3 linked regions of the Blastopirellula sediminis genome follow. The protein of the gene in region 2 interacts with the protein of the main gene of each other region in a pairwise test. Links are inferred from orthologs where the notes say so. Each region holds a gene or a part of one and is shown on either strand. Other genes may lie near its edges.

Region 1 (6,416 bases), 450 kb from region 2 along the record:
ATTGGGACCGCGTGATCGGTATGGCGGCCGCCTTTGAGCTTTCCGCCGACGATCGCAAAGTGAGTTACAGCGGATCGATCGAAATGCAAAAGCTGCTTTCGACGACGATCGCTCAATCGGCGGCTGATTATTTCGCCAAGCCGCCGGTTGCCGAAACGGCTCAGCCGATATCCATAAGCGAGTAGCCTGACATGCACGCAATCGCTTTGACCCTATGTAGCGTCGCCTTCGCCGCCGATGTACGCGATTCGATTTCAACGCCGCGTCAGTACTACGAAATCATCGCGCGGCTCGGATCACCGGTTCCGCCCGAGTATTCGCGGCACTCGCAAGTTGTGTCGGCGGACGGCGCCAAAATCGAGATATTCGCTGAAACGCATAGATACGCACCCCTTTCCAAGTTGAAGACGATTCAGCCGGAGGCGATCGCCGAGTTGGTCGTGGTTCCTTGTCCCGATCGTCCCGATTGCGTCCTGGCTGGCTATCAGCTTCGCGGCCTTGGTCAATTCGTCGGCGTCATGACGGCCGAATCCTGCGTCCTGATTGACGTGGCCAACGACCGGGTTTTTTCGATTTTCAGTACGGACAATGTGACCCAAGGCCGCGGCTTGGGAGTTCCCCAGGCGGAGCGAAAGATCTCCGAGCCGGCCCTCAGCGCCTTTGCGGAATTGCTGGTCGTCAACATCGAGGAGTTTCCCTCGCAGTATGGCTTCGAAAAGCAGTACAACGGGTTTCTCACCCGCTTCGACGAGCGAGTGAAGGTCAGCGTCACCTGCGAAGTGAGTCGGATCGACATGTTGGCCGGCCGGGCGACGTTCTACCTGATCTTCACTGGCGGCGACGAACGTGAGCGGGTCACTTTCAGCAAGCCGATTTCGGATCTCTTATTGTCGAAGTACGCGTTGCCGATCGATCAGTACTTGAAGGACCGCTAAGCGAGCAGCGTTCGCAGCGTCTGGATGGCGGCGTCGGGCCGCTGCGCGGCCGCTTGCTGAACGGCGGCGACTTGTTCCCCAGTGAACAGCAGCGGCGTGCCGTGCAGCGGCGGCGTGGGAACGAGGGTGTGCCCGATCATCGTGTTCAGCTGCTCGATGCCGTCGCCGCGCTGGGCCGAGACTTTTAGACCGGCCGGACGTTGGCTGCTCTCGTCGGCCGGCAGGTCCGATTTGTTGTGGATCACGATCGCATTGGGATAGGCGGCGAGGAGCTGCTGGTCTTCGTCGGTCCAGGGCGCCGATTGGTCGAGGGCCAGCAGGATCAGATCGGCGGCGCTTTGCAGCTTGCGAGCCCGGGCGACTCCTTCTCGCTCGATTGCGTCGTCGCTTTCGCGGAGGCCTGCGGTATCGGCCAGTTCGACCGGCCAACCGTCGAACGCCGCCGCAGCGGTTACGGCGTCGCGAGTCGTGCCCGGCTGATCGAAGACGATCGCCCGTTCATAGCCGACCAGCGCGTTGATCAGACTGCTTTTGCCGACGTTCGGACGACCGGCGATCACCACCTTCCACGGCTTCGTCAGGTGCATGCCGAAGTTGGCGGTGGCCAGCAGCGACTGCAATCGCAACTGTGCGTCGCTCGTTTGCTGCGCATCTAGTAGGCCAAGAATCGCCGTCAGTTCGGCTTCGAGCGCTCCGTTGTACTGATCGAGCAAGTAGCCGGCGGTGCGTGACGTTCGCGCATCGGCCAGGGCGATTCGTGCGGCGGCGGCGATTGGTGACGATTCGCTCTGGTGGGCGTAGTCGCTCCAGGCGATCTCACGACAGCCGGCGGCGACCAGGTGATTCAGGATCCGGCGGAACGCGGCGATGCCGCCGTGGCAGTGAACTTCGATTCGATCTGCGGCGGTGCGGCTGACGACCAGCTCTTCGCCGGCATCCTCGGCGCTATCGCGCCAGTGTCCGACCAGGATGTCGCCAATTTGACATGTGCTGGCTTGTTTCTTGCCGAGTGGGAAGAAGTGTCGATCGACGGCGCTGCCGGCTTTGGGGCCTGCGACGACGATCGTGGCGATCGCGCTTCGTCCGCCGGGCGTGATGAGCGCGGCGATCGTTTCGCTCATCGCGAACCTTTCGCAGCACGCGCGGCGATCGCCACGCCGCCGAGGACCAGGTGATCGATCGTTACGCATTCGATTCGCATTTGCGGCGCAAGTTTCGCCGCGTCCCCGCCGGCGAAGATCACCTGCGGCGACGGGCCAATCAGCTCTGCGGTGAAGCGAGCGATCAACTCGCGGACACCGCCGACTGCACTGTAGTAGAGTCCGCTCCGCATCGCGGCGAGGGTGTCGGTTCCGATCGCGGTTGGAACTTCGCCGACGTCGACCGTGATTTCCGGCAGCAAATCGGTTTGTCCGGCAAGCGCTCGCGCCGCCATCCTCATCCCTGGGACAATCGCGCCGCCGAGGAAGCTGCCGCTCGCGGCGACCATGTCGACCGTGATCGCGCTGCCGGCGTCAATGATGATCGCCGGGCGACGCGGGTCGCGAATCGCATTGGCGCCGACCGCGGCGGCCAAGCGGTCCATGCCGACTTTCTGTGGCGCAGCGACCGAGATTTGCAGCGGCAAATCGGTGTGCGCCAGGATGCGGCACGAGTCGCCGGGGCGGTTGGCTTTCAGCCACGCTTCGAACGCGGCTTGGCCGGGGCGATTGACGCTGACGACATGCCATGCGACTGAGTCGCTGGGGAGCAGCGCTTCGAGCGAAGTGAAGTCCGGCTCGTGCGAGGCGGCGCTGAACGTGACGGTCGGAGCCGGCAAGGGGCGCGAGTCGGCGGCTGCGAACAGGCCGATGTGGATCGACGTGTTGCCGACATCGACCGTTCCCCAAACGCCGCTCATGATTGGGCCTGCCTGCGAGCGCGGTCGAGTTCTTCGCCGGCACGACGCAGCAGCACGTTCAGGTTTTCGCCGGTGACGGCCGAGATTAGCAGCACTTCGCCGCCGGTCAGTTCGGCCAGCTGATCGCGCACCTCTTTCCCTTCGGGAAGTTCGGCCTTGGTGACGCACAAGATCTCGGGACGAGCCGCGAGGTCGGCGTCGTATTGCGTCAGTTCGTGGCGAATCGCTTTGTAGTTTTCGATCGGGTCGGTGCCGTCGACCGGCGCCGGTTCGACCAGGTGAATCAAGATGCCGGCTCGTTCGACGTGACGGAGGAACTCGTGCCCGAGTCCAACGCCTTCCGAGGCGCCTTCGATCAAACCGGGGATGTCGGCCAGGATGAAGGTCTTGTCGTAGTCGATCTGCACCATGCCGAGGTTCGGGAACTTCGTCGTGAACGGATAGTCGGCAATCTCCGGGCGAGCGCGGGAGAGTCGCGACAAGAGGGTGCTCTTGCCGGCGTTCGGTTTGCCGATCAAACCGACGTCGGCAATCGACTTCAACTCGAGGATCAGCCGCCGCTTTTCCCCTTTGCCGCCGGGAGTCGATTGACGCGGCGCGCGGTTGGTCGAGTTCTTGAAGCTGAGGTTGCCGCGGCCGCCGGCGCCGCCGCGGGCGGCGATCATCTGTTCGCCGGCGACGTTCAGGTCCTTCATCACAAAGCCGGCGTCCGCTTCGATCACCACGGTGCCGATCGGCACTTTGATGATGATGTCTTGCGCCGACTTGCCGGTCCGGTTGGCCGGGCCGCCGTTGGAGCCGCGATCGCCGCGCCAATGCTTGACGTGGGCGAGGGCCGTGAGGCTGTCGACCCCTTCTTCGGCGAGCAGGATGATATTCGAACCGCTGCCGCCGTCGCCGCCGTCGGGACCGCCGTTGGGGACGTACTTTTCGCGGCGGAAGCTCATGCAGCCGTCGCCGCCGGCGCCCCCTTCAATTTCGATTTGTACGCGATCAACAAACATCGTCAGCCTACGAACGAAAACAGGGATGACCCGAATTGGATCATCCCTGGCATTTTACGGATACTCGAGCGCGAATCGATGCGCTCGAAGCTTAATTGGCTTCGACAGCGGCCGGCACGATATTGACGCGACGACCTTCTTGATCGAACAGGACCGAGCCGTCGCACAGGGCGAACAGGGTGTAGTCCTTGCCGCAACCGACGTTCTTGCCCGGGCGGAACTTGGTGCCAACCTGGCGAACCAGAATGTTGCCGGCACGAACGACTTCGCCGCCAAACTTCTTGACGCCGCGATACTGCGGATTCGAGTCACGACCGTTGCGGCTCGAACCTTGACCTTTCTTATGGGCCATGTCACCTAACTCCTGGTATATGGGATTTCCGCCGGAAGGCGAGAATGTGCGATCTACCTGACGACGCACAAGGGGCGCGTCGAAACTCTCTTTTTAGCGGTAAACCCACTCGTAGTCAACCTGCCCAGGAGCACCGAAGCGGATCTCGTCTTCGTGTTCGTTGTAGCGGTCGCCGGGACGCCAAAAATTGAGCTTCAGCGTCTTCAGCGTGAAGGCTCGCTGGCCGCCGATGTTGTCCGGAACGACCTTTTCGGCGTCGTCAGTCCATTTATAGGCGTTGGTCAGCCCCTGGACGTAGATCGAGAAATAGTCGGTATCGGGGTCGATATCTTCCCAGATCGCCACGCCCCAGATTGCGTTGTCGACCTCTTCGGACGAGACGGGAACGTCAAAGCGGTTTACCGAAACCGAGTCGTACAAAGTAGTTCCACCCATTTCGCGAGCTGCGATTGGGGCCATCGCCACCGGAACCAGGCGGTCCAGATACTCTTTCTTCTGGTCGCTCGATTCGAGGATGAACCGCGGGATGAAGCGGATCGGCTGGGTCGAGCTGCTCAATTGGGTCGCTTCGTAGACGGTGTCGCCGGTTTCAAAGGTGGTCGCCTTCGACTCGAGCGGGTTCCCCATGTTGCGAATGCGGTAAACCATGTACCACAAGGTCTTACGTTGCATTTTGCCGGTCGGCTGCGGGACGTCGACCTCGATCATGCGGATCGGCTTGAAGGCGAACTCCAGACCCCAGATCGTTCGGCGATAGATGACGTTTTCGGCCATCGCCTTGAGCGTGCGGGTGCTGGGAAGCGTTTTGGGGGCCCAATCGAGTCCCTGGGCGCCTTGGATGATTTCGAGGATCGGTTCCGGACCGGTGAAGGTCTCTTCGGCCCGCAGGTCGGTCGGGATCGTCGTCAGCACCCCTTCCGCAAAGACCCGGCGAGGCGGATTGTGCGGATTATCCGCTGCGGCGGGCGCCGGTTGCGACGCCGTATTGACCTCCATCGTGCGAGAACCAGGCTGCTGAGCCATTGCTAGCGGTGCGGCGCAGAGAGCGAACAAAAGCAGCGCAACGGTCTTGGTACGACGCAACATGCTGGTAATTCCAGGCGAGACGGAAGCGATATCGATTAGTAGCGGACGAGCTGGGGCGCAAAAATAGCGCAACCCAAGCCTTCAAGTATACTTGCCTAAATTGCCAAGGGTCAAGTTTCTCGATAATTCAGCTGGAAATGGCGTATCTGGACCAAGCTGGCAGGCCAGTCGGGGGGTAGGTCAGGCCTTGGCCTGACGAAAAATCGCCGCCAAAGTCGCTGAAGCACCATGAGCAGGACCTTCCGGTTGGCGTCATTGGCATACGCGCAGCGAGTTCAAACTTGGAACGTCCCTGCGGTGTCGCTGGCACTGAGGGCTAGTGTTTTGCGTTTCTGGCGCGGCGCCGACATGCTCCCAAGAAACGGTCCCAGGCGGCGAATCCTCTTCCCAGGCGGCTTGCTGATTTTTGGCGGCGTCGCCAGACTGACGGACGGTTGCCGTTTCCTTTTGCTGAAAGCTGCTGCGCCATGTTATGGCCAATCGTCTGGATGATTGTGGGGCTGGTCGGACTCGTGGTTGGAGGGGAATTGCTGGTTCGGGGAGCCGCGAAGCTCGCGGCGCTCGCCGGGATTTCTCCGCTGGTGGTCGGGCTGACGGTGGTGGCGTTTGGGACGAGCGCCCCGGAGCTTGCCGTTTCGCTGAGCGCGAGTTTGAAGGGAAACACGGACATCGGCATCGGGAACGTCGTCGGCAGTAACATCTTTAACGTGCTGGCGATTCTCGGCATGTCGGCGGTGGTCGCGCCGCTGGTCGTCTCCAGCCAATTGGTGCGGATTGACGTGCCGTTGATGGTGGCCCTTTCCTTCTTGGTGCTACTGATGGGGCTGGATGGCGAAATCAGCCAGCTCGACGGCGGGATCTTGTTCGGCATTCTGGTCGTCTATCTCGGTTGGCTGATCTATCAAAGCCGCCGCGAACAGAAAGCGGTGCAGGATGAGTTCGCCGAAGAGTTCGGTACGCAGGAAAAGCTGACGCTCGCCGGACTAGCGATTCAACTGGCGCTGATTGCGGCGGGGTTGGTTGCGCTGACCTTCAGTTCGCAGTGGCTGGTCGATGGGGCGAGCACGATCGCGAAGCAGTTTGGAATGAGCGAACTGTTGATCGGTTTGACGATCGTCGCAGCGGGGACATCATTGCCC
Region 2 (6,436 bases):
GCTCGAGGTGTTATCTTCAGCCAGCGTGTTGAAGATGATCGGGCTCTTCGGCGGATCCATCACTTCGATCGGATCGGTCAGACCGACCGAGCAGATCAATTCGGCCGTGTTCCGGCTGATCTTCTGCCCCGCTTCGACGATGATTTCGCCGCCGCGATCGCTATCGATCGGGTAGACGACGTCGTCGACGGCGATTTTGCCTTCGATCTTCGTGATGCTGCGACCATCCTTCACCTGGACGGTGGTCGTGTCGTAGAAGGCGCGAATCAGCGCGGCGTCTTCGCTCAGCGTCGGATCCATCGCACGCAGCAGGGTCGTCGCGGCGAACTTACCGCTCTGGTCGATGCGGACCGTGAACGAATCCTTCTTCGTGATGTTGATCTCGATCCAGCTTCCGCGTTCCGGAATGATGCGGCAACTCGGGAGTCGGCGATCCGAGGTCGTTTCGGCCTCTTCGACGAAGTCGACGCCGGGGCTGCGGTGCAGCTGGCTCACCACGACGCGTTCGGCGCCGTTGATGATGAACTCGCCGCCGCCCAGCATGACCGGCATGTCGCCCAGGTAGACTTCTTCCTCAATCGGCTCTTCCTTGTTCAGGCGGAGCCAAATGCGGAACGGCAGGCCGTAAGTCAGACGGAGCTGCTTGCATTCCTGCGGCGTATATCGCGGCTTCCCCAATTCATAACGGACATAGTCGAGCTGGACCGTGCCGTCATAACTTTGGATCGGGAAGATCTCGCGCAGCACGCTTTCGATACCAATTTCGGGGTCTCTCGAATCGGGATCGACTTCCTCTTGGAGAAACTTGGTATAGCTGTGCGTTTGAATCGTCGTGAGATCGGGGGGCGACATGTAAATCGACCCACTACCGAAACGACGAACTTCCTTGGTTTCGAGACGTCGCTTGTACGATGTAGCCATTGGACGATGCTACTCCTGGGCAAGTTCGGAGATCGAACGACTGCGCTGCTAGCAGTGCGACGCGCAGGAAAGAATTCCCGGCGCCAGACGTGCGAGCGAGCAAAGGGGGAGTGAAAGACGCACGCGTGGACAAGAATTAGCCGATGGACGGGACACCGCCCGTTTAAGGGAAGCCACCCATATACGGGACGCAGCCCCCTCCCTGCCGTTCACTGCGCGCACCACTCCCTGGGAATCGTCCATGCGCAGGAGAAAAGTAGAGAAACCGGTTAAATTCAAGACCACACCTCGCGACGTCGCCTCCTAGTATACGGGAGGCGACGTCGAAGTGAATACAGGGATTCCGTCAAATCGAATTCAAGAGTCGTAAATCGACTACTTGATTTCGCATTCGGCGCCGGAATCGACCAGTTCGGCCTTGACCTTTTCGGCATCTTCCTTCGAGACGCCTTCTTTGACCTTGCTCGGAACGCCTTCGACCAGGTCCTTGGCTTCCTTCAGGCCCAAGCCGGTGATGCCACGGATGGCCTTGATCACCGCAATCTTGTTGCCGCCGAAGCTGGTCATGATGACGTCGAATTCGGTCTTTTCGGCGACTTCTTCAGCAGCCGCAGCCGGACCGGGCATCATCATCATGCCGCCGCCAGCGGCAGCTTCGATGCCGTGAGCGTCTTTGAGGTAGTTGCCCAGTTCGACCGCTTGCTTCAGGGTCAGGGTGGCGATCTTGTCGCCCAGGGTCTTCAGTTCTTCCGAGATTTCGATCGTGGCGGTTTCTTCGGACATCTTCGTGTCGATCCTTTCTCAACTTGCGCCCGACCTGCGGACGGGCAAAAAATCTATATTGCTTATTTCGTAACGGGTTTGGCGTAACAGCCGTGTGCGGACAGTTGGGCGAGAGACGGGTACTAGGCCCCTTCTTCTTCTCCCAGCTTTTTGATCTGACTGGCGAGCTTGGCGCCCGGGCCTTTGATCTGAGCGGCCAGGGTGCGTCCCGGACCAAGGATCTGACCAACCAGCAAAGCAAGCTGCTCGGCACGGTTCGGCCATTTGCTCACTTCAACCACCTTGTCGGCAGTCAAAGCCTCGCCGTCCATCACGCCACCTTTGGCCGTGAATTTCGGCATTTTCTTGTCTTCGTGCAGTTTGACGATCTCTTTCGCCAGGTCGACGATGTCTTCGCCGCCCCACACGATCGCCGCACTGCCTTCAATGTCGCTGAAAGCCGGACCGAGCGAGGTCCCTTCGCAAGCGCGACGGGCCAAGGTCTTCTTCACGACCAACAGGCTAATGTTCCGTTTGCGGAAGGCGCGACGGACTTCGACGGTCGAATTGGCGTCGAGACCGGCGACATCAACCACCAAGAGATCCGACACGCCGTCCAGACGGCTCGAAATCTCTTTCGTCACCAACTCTTTTACGAATTTGCTCATAACTGTTCTGCTTTAAGTGAGGTCCACCGCGCGGCGGACGACGAAGTGAACCGGCTTACAGCGCGACGCGGACGCCAGGACTCATGGTGGCGGCGATCGCGACGCTCTTCACGTAAATGCCCTTCGCGCTGGCGGGCTTCATGCTCAGGATCTGATTGGTGAACGCGCGGATGTTGTCGACCAGCTTCGCTTCGTCGAAACTAATCTTGCCGACCACCGCGTGCACGATGCCAGTGGCGTCGTTGCGGAACTCAACCTTACCCGCTTTGTATTCTTTGACGACGCGAGCGACGTCCGGGGTGACCGTGCCGGCACGCGGCGACGGCATCAAACCACGCGGGCCGAGGACGCGACCGAGCGGACCGACCAGACCCATCATGTCCGGGGTCGCGATGCACGCGTCGAAATCAAGCCAGCCTTCTTTGATTCGCTTGGCCAGGTCGTCCGAACCGACCGCGTCGGCGCCGGCTTCTTCCGCCAGACGAACATTGTCGCCCTTGGCGAACACGACGACTCGCAGCTCTTTACCGATGCCGTGCGGCAGCACGATGGCGCCGCGGACCAGTTGGTCGGCCTGCTTCGGGTCAATACCCAGACGCATGGCGCAGTCGACGGTCTGATCGAATTTGGTGGTGTTGAAGGTCTTCAACAGCGCGACCGCCTTGTCGAGCGGCATGACTTCTTCCGTGGCCTTGGCGGCAAGGGCGCGATAACGCTTCGAGTGCTTTACCATCGTCGGACTCTTTAAGTATCTGTGCGGTGTGTTGCGTATCAGTTGCAGCGCTGGGCGGGTTGGCCGCGAACGCTTATTCGGTGATTTCGATGCCCATGCTGCGAGCGGTACCGGCGATCATGCGGCGAGCATGTTCCAGGTCGCTGGCGTTCAGGTCGTCCATCTTCTGCTTGCAGATTTCGTCGACCTGGGCCATCGAAACCTTGCCGACCTTGTCGACATGGGGACGACCGGCGCCGCTGGCGATCCCGGCAGCTTGCTTCAGCAGCGCGGCGGCCGGCGGGCTCTTGCAAACGAATTCAAACGAGCGGTCGTTGTAGACGCTCACGACGACCGGAATCGGCATGCCGTTGAATTCCTTGGTCTTGTCGTTGAACTGCGTAACGAATTGACCGAGGTTGACGCCGAACTTACCGAGCGACGTACCTACCGGAGGCGCCGGGGTAGCCTTGCCGCCGGGCACTTGAAATTTCGCTTTTCCAACCAGTTCCTTCGCCATGTCTCTTTTCCTCGGCGGCGAACGCACGGTTCGCCGTGGATTACTGAATTACTTGGGTGTTCGGTGGGTCGAAAACGACAGTCCGGCAGTCGCCAGGAGAGCGACGCGAGAGGCTGTAGGAATCGACAGGCCGACGACTCGCGATGGGTTACACCGGCTCCATTTGCCAGTGTTCCATCTCGACCGGAGTCGTCCGACCGAAGATGTTGATCATGACCGTCACGCGGCCATTCGTTTCGTCGATTCCTTCGACATCCCCTTCGAAGTTCTCGAAGGTTCCTTCGGTGATGCGAACGTGATCCCCCAGCTTGAAGCGAATGTTGGTTTTGACCGGCTCTTCGCCCGCCTCTTCGCTTTCCGCCTTTTTGGTGATCCGCTCAACTTCGTGCGCCAGCATCGGAGTCGGACGTCCCGCGGCTCCCGTGAAGTCGCCGATTCCGCCCGTTTCGCGTACCAGGAACCAGGTGTCATCGTTGATCGCCATGTGGACGACGATGTACCCAGGGTACAGCTTGCGCTTGGTGATTTTCTTTTTGCCGTTTTTGAATTCGACGATGTCCTCAGTCGGGACCATGATCTGATCAAAATACGGCTCGAGGCCCGCCATCTTCACACGCCGCCAAAGGTTCGCGCAGATCGACTTTTCGCGATTGCTCTGCACCTTCAGGATGTACCAGTCCATCTCGCCGACTTCAGCAGGAGCTTCCTCCTCCTCTTCAATCAACTCGAGCGGACCGCGATTGCGTTCCTTTTTCGGACGAGCCGGTTTCGGCTCTTCCGCCGGGGCTTCTTCAGCGGCGGGCTCTTCCGAGTCTGCCGCGACTTCCACCGGCGATTCCACTTCGGCGGCTTCGGGCTGGGGCGCGTCGGACGACTCAGCCGCTTCCGGCGCAGCGCCTTCGGCGGTTACGTCCTCAACGGGCAGTTCGTGTTCGTTTTTCGACTCGTTTTCCACAGCTCGATCCCTTGGCCAAACGCCTTACTAGTTAAACGCGTAACGCAGAAACGCGATCCAGTGCTTCAGCACGTACTGCCAAAACACGTCGTACGCAAACAGTACGGCCGCCAGGGCGAACACAAACAGGATCACCACGGCGCTGGCCCGAATTAACTCAGCCCGCGAAGGCCAAGTCACTTTGTTCATTTCCGCTTCGACCGCGATCAAAAAGTCGGCGAACACCGGCCAGTTGATAACGCGATAAGCGATCCAAAATCCCGCGATCACCACCAAGGCAGGCAAGCCGACTTGCAGCCAGCGTTCTTGCCCCTGGTTACGCAACACGTCGTACAGTTGCCATCCCGCTACGCCGACCAGCGCCCACAAAGCGAGCATCGTCGCTTGCCGAGCGGTCCGACCTTGCGAACGCTTGTAACGTCCGGTCTGAGCCAGCTCTTGGACGAAGTTTCCGGCGGAAGCGGCGGCCTTTTCTTTTGCCATCGCTGCGTGACTTTCTTCCTAAAACGTCGCTGGCTGCGCCATGGACGATGACTTGGTTTGACGGAACGACGAATCGATCAAAGCCAAAAAAGGCCGGAGATCAACCGACGAAAGCAGGGGCGGAGGGAATCGAACTCTCAACCTCTGGTTTTGGAGACCAGCGCTCTGCCAATTGAGCTACGCCCCTAAAACTGCGGACGCCCGACCCATTTTTTCGGGCCGGGCGCCGCAAAATTTACCTCAGTCTCGCTTAGGCGAGAATCTTCGTAACGACGCCCGAACCAACGGTGCGGCCGCCTTCGCGAATCGCGAAGCGAACGCCGTCGTCCATCGCGATCGGCTTGTGCAGCTCGACTTCGATGCGGACGTTGTCGCCCGGCATGCACATTTCGGCGCCGACCAGGTTGGCGGTGCCGGTCACGTCGGTCGTACGGAAGTAGAACTGCGGGCGATAGCCGGAGAAGAACGGGGTGTGACGACCGCCTTCTTCCTTCGACAAGCAGTAGATTTCCGCTTCAAACTTGGTGTGCGGGGTGATCGAACCCGGCTTGGCGAGCACCTGGCCGCGCGAAATGTCTTCACGCTTGACGCCGCGGAGCAAGCAGCCGACATTGTCGCCCGCATGACCCTCTTGGAGGATCTTGTTGAACATTTCGATACCCGTGACCGTGGTCTTGGTCGGGGCGTCGTTCAGACCGATGATCAGAACTTCTTCACCAACCTTCACAACGCCGCGTTCGATACGACCAGTGGCGACGGTACCGCGACCTTCGATCGAGAAGACGTCTTCGATCGCCATCAGGAACGGCTTGTCGGCTTCGCGGGTCGGTTCCGGAATGTACGAGTCCAGGGCGTCCATCAGGTCGCTGATGCACTTGCTGGCGGCCGGATCAGCCGGGTTGTTGTAGGCCGGCAGCGAGGCGCCGCGAATGACCGGGCAATCGTCGCCAGGGAATTCGTACTTGCTGAGCAGTTCGCGAACTTCCAGTTCGACGAGGTCCAGCAGTTCTTCATCGTCGACCAGGTCGCACTTGTTCAGGAAGACCACGATGTACGGCACGCCGACCTGACGAGCCAGCAGAACGTGCTCCTTCGTCTGCGGCATCGGGCCGTCGGCAGCCGACACGACCAGGATCGCACCGTCCATCTGGGCGGCGCCGGTGATCATGTTCTTCACAAAGTCGGCGTGACCCGGGCAGTCGATGTGGGCGTAGTGACGGGTCGGGGTTTCGTATTCGACGTGGGCGACCGCGATGGTCACGGTCTTGGTCGCGTCACGGACGGTACCGCCCTTGGCGATGTCCGAGTAAGCCTTGTGCTTCGCCAAACCTTTGGCCGCCTGAACGGCGAGAATGGCGCCGGTCGTGGTCGTTTTGCCATGGTCAATGTGGCCGATAGTGCCGACGTTGACGTGC
Region 3 (7,590 bases), 580 kb from region 2 along the record:
TGCCGCCTGCTGATGGAAACCGGCGACAGCATCCTGGACGTCAGCCTGAAGTCAGGCTTCGACAACCTGTCGAGCTTCAACCGCAGCTTCCGCAAGATCAAGCAGATGACGCCGCGGGAATATCGCTCGACCTTCCTCGAAGCGAACAAGACGACGGCCGTTCCGGTTTAGTTCGACGTTGCCGTATCAAGCGGCGCGCCAGCGCAACACTAGCCCGCAGCGCAAGCGAGGGAATTTGCGCGGCGCAATTGTCAGAGCTTCCCTACGCGTGGAGCCGAAAACATAGGCCCAGCTCTTCGCCAGATTCCGACCGCATTCCCTCGCTTGCGCTGCGGGCTAGTGTTGGGCAATTGCGAATCGCCAACTACGTCCGGTCTGCACAACGGACCCTACAAGAAGCAAGCCGACGAGCCAATAAAAAAAGCCGATCCAACTTGGATCGGCTTTCTTTGTTTCTTGCTTAAGCGGGGAACGCTTAGTCCCACCACCATTGGCCCGGGGCGAGTTCCGGAACTTTGATTTCGGCACGTTCCTTCTCGAGGGCGCCATTTTCGTCTTCGATCATCTGTTCCGGCAACAGGGCGTACTTCGGTTTGATCGAGACGCCGCCGCCGATCGGCGTGACCAGGCGATTCCCCTTCCAGACCGCGTTGACGGCGGTTTCGACCTGGTTCGGAGCGTTGTAGACTTCGACCGGGTAGCGGCTTTCGTCGTTGAAGACGCCGAGGTTCCAGTGGGCCTGACCGTACAGGTCGTACTCTTGGATGTAAGCGGCCGCGATCAGCATGTCGATCTGGTTACGCATCTGAGCGTAGACCGGCGAACGCTTGGCCAGTTCGGGATACGCCTTGGTGAAAGCCATGGTGAACATCCGGCTGGCCGGATCTTCGCCGCCCGACTGCACGCGACCGCCGTCGCGGGTCACCATTTCGTTTTCGCCAATCAGCTTCACGCCTTCGCCGACCAGTTCCATCGCCAGGCCGTCTTCGCTCAGCTTCACGCATTCGTAGTTCGGGGTAAAGAACCAACGCTGCAGAGCGTTCTTCGAACCGCCGCGCGACTTTTCGGTGTAGCTCGGAATCCGAACCGGAGGACGTTCCAGGCCGATGCCGATCAACTTCATGCGATAGTCCGCTTCGACCAGCGTCTTGGCGAAGTTGGTCTTCGGCGAGATGCCGGTGACGGTCACGTCTTGCTTGCCGAGGGCTTGCTGCATTCCCGGAACGAGCGTCGCCACGTTGATCTTGGCCAGGTCGGTCCCGACGCTGCGGAGATACTCTTGGTAGTTCTTCAAACCTTCCTTGGTCGGGTCAATCGAGACGCCGACGAAGTTCACTCCCTTGGTGCCAGGAGCGTAAGCACGCAAAGCGACGATCATATCGTCGAGCGATAGAATCGCTTTCCCGCTCGTCGTACCGACGGCGCGACCAGTAAGATCGCTGACGAATCCTTCCGCCGGACCGGCGATCACAATGTCGCCCGATTCGGGATAGAAGAAGACGTACTTCAACTGGGTCAAGCCGGCGAGATTCTTCATCTCTTCCGGAATGGTGTTGTTTTCTTCGGTCGCCTTGGCGAGCGCCGCTTCCAAGCGATTGAGCGAGATCATGCGAAGTTCGCTCGGCTTGGTCAGTTCCGGCGCCAAGGTCGCCTTGGCGGCTTGCACGCGCTGACGCATCAGTTGGCCGGTCGGATCCGAAGCCTGCTGCATCCGCAACACGCCCTGCGCGTCGACGTAAACGCCTGACTGCTGGAAGTTGTTATTGTTGTTGGTTTGAGCCGCGGCCGGCGCGACCAACAATCCGACTGCGAACGTCGCTAGCAGCAAGTGAAACAGCCGGGTCGAGCGGGATTCCATGTCTGATCCTTGGTCCAAATACGCAGCAAGAAAGGGTAGGCGCGAAATGCTCGCCGCTGATTCCAGCAGCGAAAGATGAGCGGGCAATAGCCGTTACAGTTAACCTAGGGCAAATTGCCGTAAGTAAGCTGTCCCTTTGATCTTAATTTGGGAAAATAGGGAAGGCAAGCAATCGGTAAAAAAGGCTCCGGCCGTGCCGATTTTTCGACATCGGCGGCCACAACCCTGCCTTCATTGCGCGCAAGCTATTTACAGATATAGACTTGCGCTAATTCTTGCTCGCCCGCCGTGCGTTTGGCGGGGCGGTGATCAGTTTGAAGTTCCCCTCTCCTAGCAACTGATCGACCCGATCTCGCATCTCCAGCGAGACGTCGACCCGGCGGGAAGTTCGCAACAGAGCCGCATGACCATCGGTCAGCTGCAGAACGAGCTGTAGATCGCAATCGCCCGGATAGGCCCGGAGAATCTCGTTCAAACTCGGCAGAATCTCGGCGCCATGGTGCGCTTCGTCGATCCGAATCCGGACCCCTTTGGTATAGCGGGCATGGGCGTCTTCGATCGGCACCAGGTTGTTGACGATCATATTCGCCTCGTCGTCACCCCCTCGTTTGTCGACTCGTCCTTCGACGATGAAGACCGCTTCCGTTTTTACCAGATCTCCGAAATTTGCGTATTGCTCCGGCCACATGATGCAGCGGATCGCGCCGTTGACGTCTTCCAGGTCGAAGTTGGCGTACTTCGTGTTGTTGCTTCCTGGACGAGCTCGCTTGGTATGGGCCAGCTTGATCGAGGAGATCATCCCCCCCATCACGACATCCTGCTTGTCCTTCATCTGCGGAATGTCAGTCGACGTGTGCGAGCAATAGATCGCGAACGACTTTTCGTACTCGGCCAGCGGGTGACTGGTGAGGAAGAAGCCGAGCACTTCCTTCTCGTAGAGCAGCTTCTCGCGTTCGTTCCACTCTTCCACTTCGGGCAGCTTCACCGCTTTGGGCGCCGAGCCGTTGGCTTCTTCCATGGCGGCGAACAAGTTCTTCTGCCCCGCTTTGCGATCGGCAAGCGCTGCGGCGCCGGCCGTGATCGCTTTTTCGAGCGCTGCGACCATCTGGGCGCGGACCGGATGAAGCGTGTCGAAGGCGCCAGCCTTGATCAACGTTTCGATCGCCGCACGGTTGCACTGCGACGTATCGACTCGTTCGCAGAAATCGAAGATGTCGGTGAACGGACCATCCTTGCGCCGCGCGGCGACAATCGATTCGGCCGCGCCGCCGCCGCAACCCTTGATCGCACTAAGCGCAAACGGAATTTTGCCGTCGACCACCGAGAACTCAACGTCCGACGTATTCACGTTCGGCGCGAGGACCTCGATCTGCATCCGGTCGGCGTCTTCCATATGCTCGACAAGCGAGTCTTTCGTCTTGAAGTTACGCCCGGAGATGTCGCCCGAAAGGAGGGCCGCCATGAACTCCTTGGGATAGTGGGTCTTCAAGTACGCGGTCTGATAGGCGACCAGCGCGTAGGCGGTCGAGTGGCTTTTGTTAAAGCCATAACCGGCGAACTTGACGATCATCTCCCAAAATTCTTCCGCTTCTTTCTGGGTCAGACCTTTCTCCGTCGCACCGATCATGAACTGTTCGCGGTTCTGCTGGATCAGCGACTCTTTCTTCTTGCTGATCGCCTTAATGCAGGTGTACGCTTTGGCGAGCGGAATGTCCCCCAAGCGATTCAGAATCCGCATGACCTGTTCCTGGTAAACCATCACGCCGTTGGTTTCAGCCAGGATCTCTTCGAGCACTTCGTGCTTGTATTCGGCCGCTTTGCGACCGTTTTTCACTTCGATGTACTCGTCGACCATGCCCCCTTCGAGCGGACCAGGTCGATAGAGCGCATTGGTCGCGATGATGTCGAGGAAGCTGTCGGGACGCATCCGCCGTAAGAGGTCGCGAATACCGCCGCTTTCGAGCTGGAACACCCCCTTCGTTTCGCCGCGTCGCAGCAATGCGAATGTCTCTTCGTCGTCGAGCGGCATCTTGTGGATGTCGAACGGCTTCCCTTCACGCTGTTCGATCAGATCGATCGCGTTGCGCAGAATCGTCAAGTTGCGCAAGCCCAGGAAGTCCATCTTCAGCAGACCGGCCGCTTCGACGTCGTTCATCGACCACTGCGTGATCAAGTCTTCCTTGCCGGTCACGCGGCAAAGAGGGACATATTCGGTCAGCGGCTGGTCGGCGATCACCACCGCCGCCGCGTGCGTACCGACGTTCCGCGCCAAGCCTTCGATCTTCATCGCCAGCGTCAGCACTTCGCGGGCTTCGCTGTCATGCTCGTAGGCGTTCTTCAGCTCTTCGCTCGCTTCGATCGCCGCCTTCAGCTTGATGCCGAGCGTTTCCGGCACCATGCCGGTAATCGCATTGACGCGATCAAGCGGCAAGCCGAGCGCGCGGCCGACGTCTTTGATCGCCGCGCGAGCCGCGAGCGTACCGAACGTACCGATCTGCGCGACGTTGTCTTCGCCGTACTTGTCTTTCACGTAGCGAATGACGAGCCCGCGCCGCTCTTTGTCAAAGTCGATATCGATATCGGGGGCTTCCAAGCGGTTTTCGTCGAGGAACCGCTCGAACAGCAAGTCGTACTTGATCGGGCAAACGTGGCTCATGTAGAGCGCATAACAGACGATTGCGCCGACGCCGCTACCGCGCGCGGTGGCCGGAATGTTTTGCTTCCGGGCTTCGACCACAAAGTCCCACACGATCAGGAAGTAGTTCGGGAAGCCAAGTCGGCTGATCACCCCCAACTCGCGGTCGAGTCGCGTCATGACGACGTCCGATAATTCGCCGCCGGGACACATCTCTTCGTTCCCTTCGTACCGCTCTTTGAGCCCTTGGATGCAGAGCTCGCGCAGGTATTCGTCGGCCGTCTTCTCCGGCGGCAGAGCGAAGGTGGGGAAGTAGCGTTTGCCCAACTCCAGGTCGATGTCGACCGTGTCGGCGATTTCCTGACTGCGCGAGACGGCATGCTCCAGCCCCGCGAAGTCGGCGTACATCTGATCTTGCGAACGGAGGAAAAACTGATCGTTCTCCATTCGCATCCGGTTGGTGTCAGTCCGGAACTTGCCGGTGTTGATGCAGAGCATCACGTCTTGCGCTTCGGCGTCTTCCTGATCGACATAGTGGGTGTCGCTGGTCGCAACCAACGGCACGCCGATCTTGTTGGCGATGTCGACGGCGCCTTCCAGTTGCATCCGCTGAATGTCGAGACCGTTGTTCATGATCTCGATGAAGTAGCGATCGCCGAAGACCTTCTCGAACCAACCCGAGATGTTGGCGCCTTCCTTCATCAAGTCTTCGGTCGACGTGCCGCGGAGGATTGCCTTCGAAAATTCACTGCTGACGCAACCGCTGAGGCAGATGATCCCCTCGCTATGCTTCTGCAGCAGCTCTTTGTCGATCCGCGGCTTGAAGTAAAAGCCTTCCAGGTAAGCGGCCGAGGCCAGCTTCACCAGGTTGCGAAAGCCAGTCCGGTTTTGCGCAAGCAGGGTCAGGTGATAGTTCGAGTCGCGCTGGCTTCCCGATTTTTCGAACCGGCTGCCCGGCGCGATGTACGCCTCGTAGCCGATGATCGGGTTGATTTCGTTCGATTTGCACTCGCGATAGAACTGCAGCGCGCCGTGCAGGTTACCGTGGTCGGTAATCGCCAGAGCGTTCATGCCGTGGCTCTTCGCCCGAGCGACCAATCGCGGAATCGACCCGGCTCCATCGAGCAGGCTGTAGTGCGAATGGCAATGCAGGTGGACGAAGCGGCGATCGCTCATCATTCCCTCCCAGGCGAAAAGAGCAGGCGTTCCTTCAGTGCGGCGAAAGCGTCGCCGCGGTAGACAGCTTTGATTCTAACCTGACGGCCGCAGGTTGATAACCATCAAGACTTTTTTGCGGGACTTCCCCAAACAATTTTTGCCGCACAGCTTGCCCAGCCGGCATCTTGGGTTCCAATAGAGATCTCTCCCGTTTTGCACATCCCTCGGAGTTCCCACCGGTGTCTCGATTTCTCTCGCTCGCCTGTTTGGCGTCGCTGCTGCTATTCCCCTCGTTTGTCCTGTCGGCGGAAACCAACGACGCTATCCGCGTGATGTCGTTCAACATCCGCTACGGCTCGGCCCAGGATGGCGAAAACCACTGGGACATCCGCAAGCCGCTGGTGGTCGAAACGATCCAGCGCTACAACCCCGACCTGCTGGGGACGCAAGAATGCCTACCGTTTCAGGAAGCCTACCTGCGTGAGCAACTGCCCGAATACGACTGCTATGCGGTCAGTCGCGAAGGGGAGGGGACCGCAGGTGAAAAGTGTGCAGTCTTCTTTCGCAAGTCGCGGTTTGAGTTGCTTGAAAAGGGGAGCGTCGCGCTGAGCGAAACGCCCGAGAAAATCGGCTCGGTCAGCTGGGACTCGTCGCTGCCGCGGATCGCGTCGTGGGTGAAGCTTCGCGACAAGGAGTCCGGTAAGACGTTTACCTTCTGGAATACCCACTTCGATCACCGCGGCCCGAAGTCGCGCGAAGAAGCGGCCAAGTTGCTGGTCGCCCAAATGAAAGCCGCCCCCGATAGCGGCCCGGTCGTTTTGACCGGCGACTTCAACACCGACGCCGGCTCGGCCCCCCATAAAACGTTGGTTGCCTATTTGACTGACGCGTGGGACGCCGCGAAGTGGGAAGGCTCGACCTGGACCTTCAACGGCTGGAAAGATCAAACGAGCGGAGCCCGGATCGACTGGATCCTCCACTCCGCCGGCTTCACCGCGGCCGATACGACGATCGACCGCTGGAAAAGCGACAGTGGCCACTACCCGTCGGATCACTGCCCCGTGACGACGACGCTGACCTTTACGAAGAAATAGCGGCCTACGAGCACCACAACGGATGCGGCGCATCCAACAGATGCGCCGGCTCCTTCGCCAGCGACCGAATCGATTGCTCCATCTCGGCGACCGCTTCAGCATTCGCATGGTAGGCGAGTTGAATCTCGAAATTCACTTCGCCGCCGGGGGGCAGCTTCACCACGCGATTCTGCTTCCCTTCAAACGACCGCGGATTCGGGAAATTGGTCGCCGGCTCGAGTCCCGTGACATAGCCGTCCGCTTCCGCCGCCGTGTTTTTCCAGATGGTAAAGCAAGGAAGCTGCCGCGCGTCGTAGGCGACCGAGATCCCGCGATCGCCGGCGCCGTTCTTCAGCATCGTCGGCGTCCAGCCATCTTCCCCGTGCGCGTTTTCGCAGAAGTAGACCATTTCCTCGAAGCCGACCTGCGGCCCGCGGTAGCGATCCCAGTTGCCGATCTCGCCCGCCGAGTGATCGTTCCGCGGGACAACCTTCTTGGCCGGTACAACCACCGTCGCTCCCTCGGACAAAACCGGGTCGCCCAGGTTGATGTGATACAGCATCTGCGCTTCGGCCGGCTTGGCCGAAAGATTGGTGATCGTATCCTTAAGGCGGAACCCTCGTTCGCCGCGGGCAATGCGGTACTCGACCGTCAGCTTCAAGTTGCAGAAGAACAAGCGGGTCTCGTAGACTTCGCCGCGAACGATCACTTCCCCATCTTCGGTGATCTCGGCGGTTACCTTCTGCGCCGGCTTGTTGGCGATGCGGCCATGCAGCGGATAAAGAAGGCGATGCGTCTGCGGATCAAACTCCGGCGCGCCGTTGCTTTCCAAACCGCAGCGGACCAGCAGTTCATCAAACCCTTCC

Evidence for each region.
Region 1: the proteins of rplL (region 2) and obgE interact in binary tests that used the Escherichia coli proteins (3 or more experiments, as listed by UniProt). The link is inferred for Blastopirellula sediminis from one-to-one orthologs.
Region 3: the proteins of rplL (region 2) and dnaE interact in binary tests that used the Escherichia coli proteins (3 or more experiments, as listed by UniProt). The link is inferred for Blastopirellula sediminis from one-to-one orthologs.

What each region holds. Positions count from the first base shown.
Region 1 is NZ_JAJKFT010000010.1:705,941-712,356, reverse strand. Bases 1,836-4,785 are described here. They hold obgE (GTPase ObgE), read right to left. Parts: upstream 3,840-4,785; coding sequence 2,832-3,839; downstream 1,836-2,831. Other genes in these bases: LOC68_RS14435 (hypothetical protein), read right to left, coding at 4,285-4,785; rpmA (50S ribosomal protein L27), read right to left, coding at 3,931-4,191; LOC68_RS14450 (type III pantothenate kinase), read right to left, coding at 2,053-2,835; LOC68_RS14455 (GTPase), read right to left, coding at 1,836-2,056. Outside these bases: hypothetical protein, read left to right, coding at 1-185; hypothetical protein, read left to right, coding at 192-935; more of GTPase, read right to left, coding at 932-1,835; more of hypothetical protein, read right to left, coding at 4,786-5,277; calcium/sodium antiporter, read left to right, coding at 5,745-6,416. UniProt on the Escherichia coli protein: An essential GTPase which binds GTP, GDP and possibly (p)ppGpp with moderate affinity, with high nucleotide exchange rates and a fairly low GTP hydrolysis rate.
Region 2 is NZ_JAJKFT010000010.1:254,182-260,617, forward strand. The notes cover bases 1-2,970. They hold rplL (50S ribosomal protein L7/L12), read right to left. Parts: upstream 1,705-2,970; coding sequence 1,297-1,704; downstream 1-1,296. Other genes in these bases: rpoB (DNA-directed RNA polymerase subunit beta), read right to left, coding at 1-921; rplJ (50S ribosomal protein L10), read right to left, coding at 1,827-2,351; rplA (50S ribosomal protein L1), read right to left, coding at 2,407-2,970. In the rest of the region: more of rplA, read right to left, coding at 2,971-3,084; rplK (50S ribosomal protein L11), read right to left, coding at 3,158-3,583; transcription termination/antitermination protein NusG, read right to left, coding at 3,732-4,538; preprotein translocase subunit SecE, read right to left, coding at 4,566-5,021; tuf (elongation factor Tu), read right to left, coding at 5,272-6,436. UniProt on the Escherichia coli protein: The binding site for several of the GTPase factors involved in protein synthesis (IF-2, EF-Tu, EF-G and RF3). Is thus essential for accurate translation.
Region 3 is NZ_JAJKFT010000010.1:834,929-842,518, forward strand. What follows is about bases 1,927-6,050. They hold dnaE (DNA polymerase III subunit alpha), read right to left. Parts: upstream 5,670-6,050; coding sequence 2,127-5,669; downstream 1,927-2,126. Other genes in these bases: LOC68_RS15000 (endonuclease/exonuclease/phosphatase family protein), read left to right, coding at 5,891-6,050. Also shown: helix-turn-helix domain-containing protein, read left to right, coding at 1-171; DUF1598 domain-containing protein, read right to left, coding at 476-1,858; more of endonuclease/exonuclease/phosphatase family protein, read left to right, coding at 6,051-6,745; aldose 1-epimerase family protein, read right to left, coding at 6,750-7,590. UniProt on the Escherichia coli protein: DNA polymerase III is a complex, multichain enzyme responsible for most of the replicative synthesis in bacteria. This DNA polymerase also exhibits 3' to 5' exonuclease activity. The alpha chain is the DNA polymerase catalytic subunit.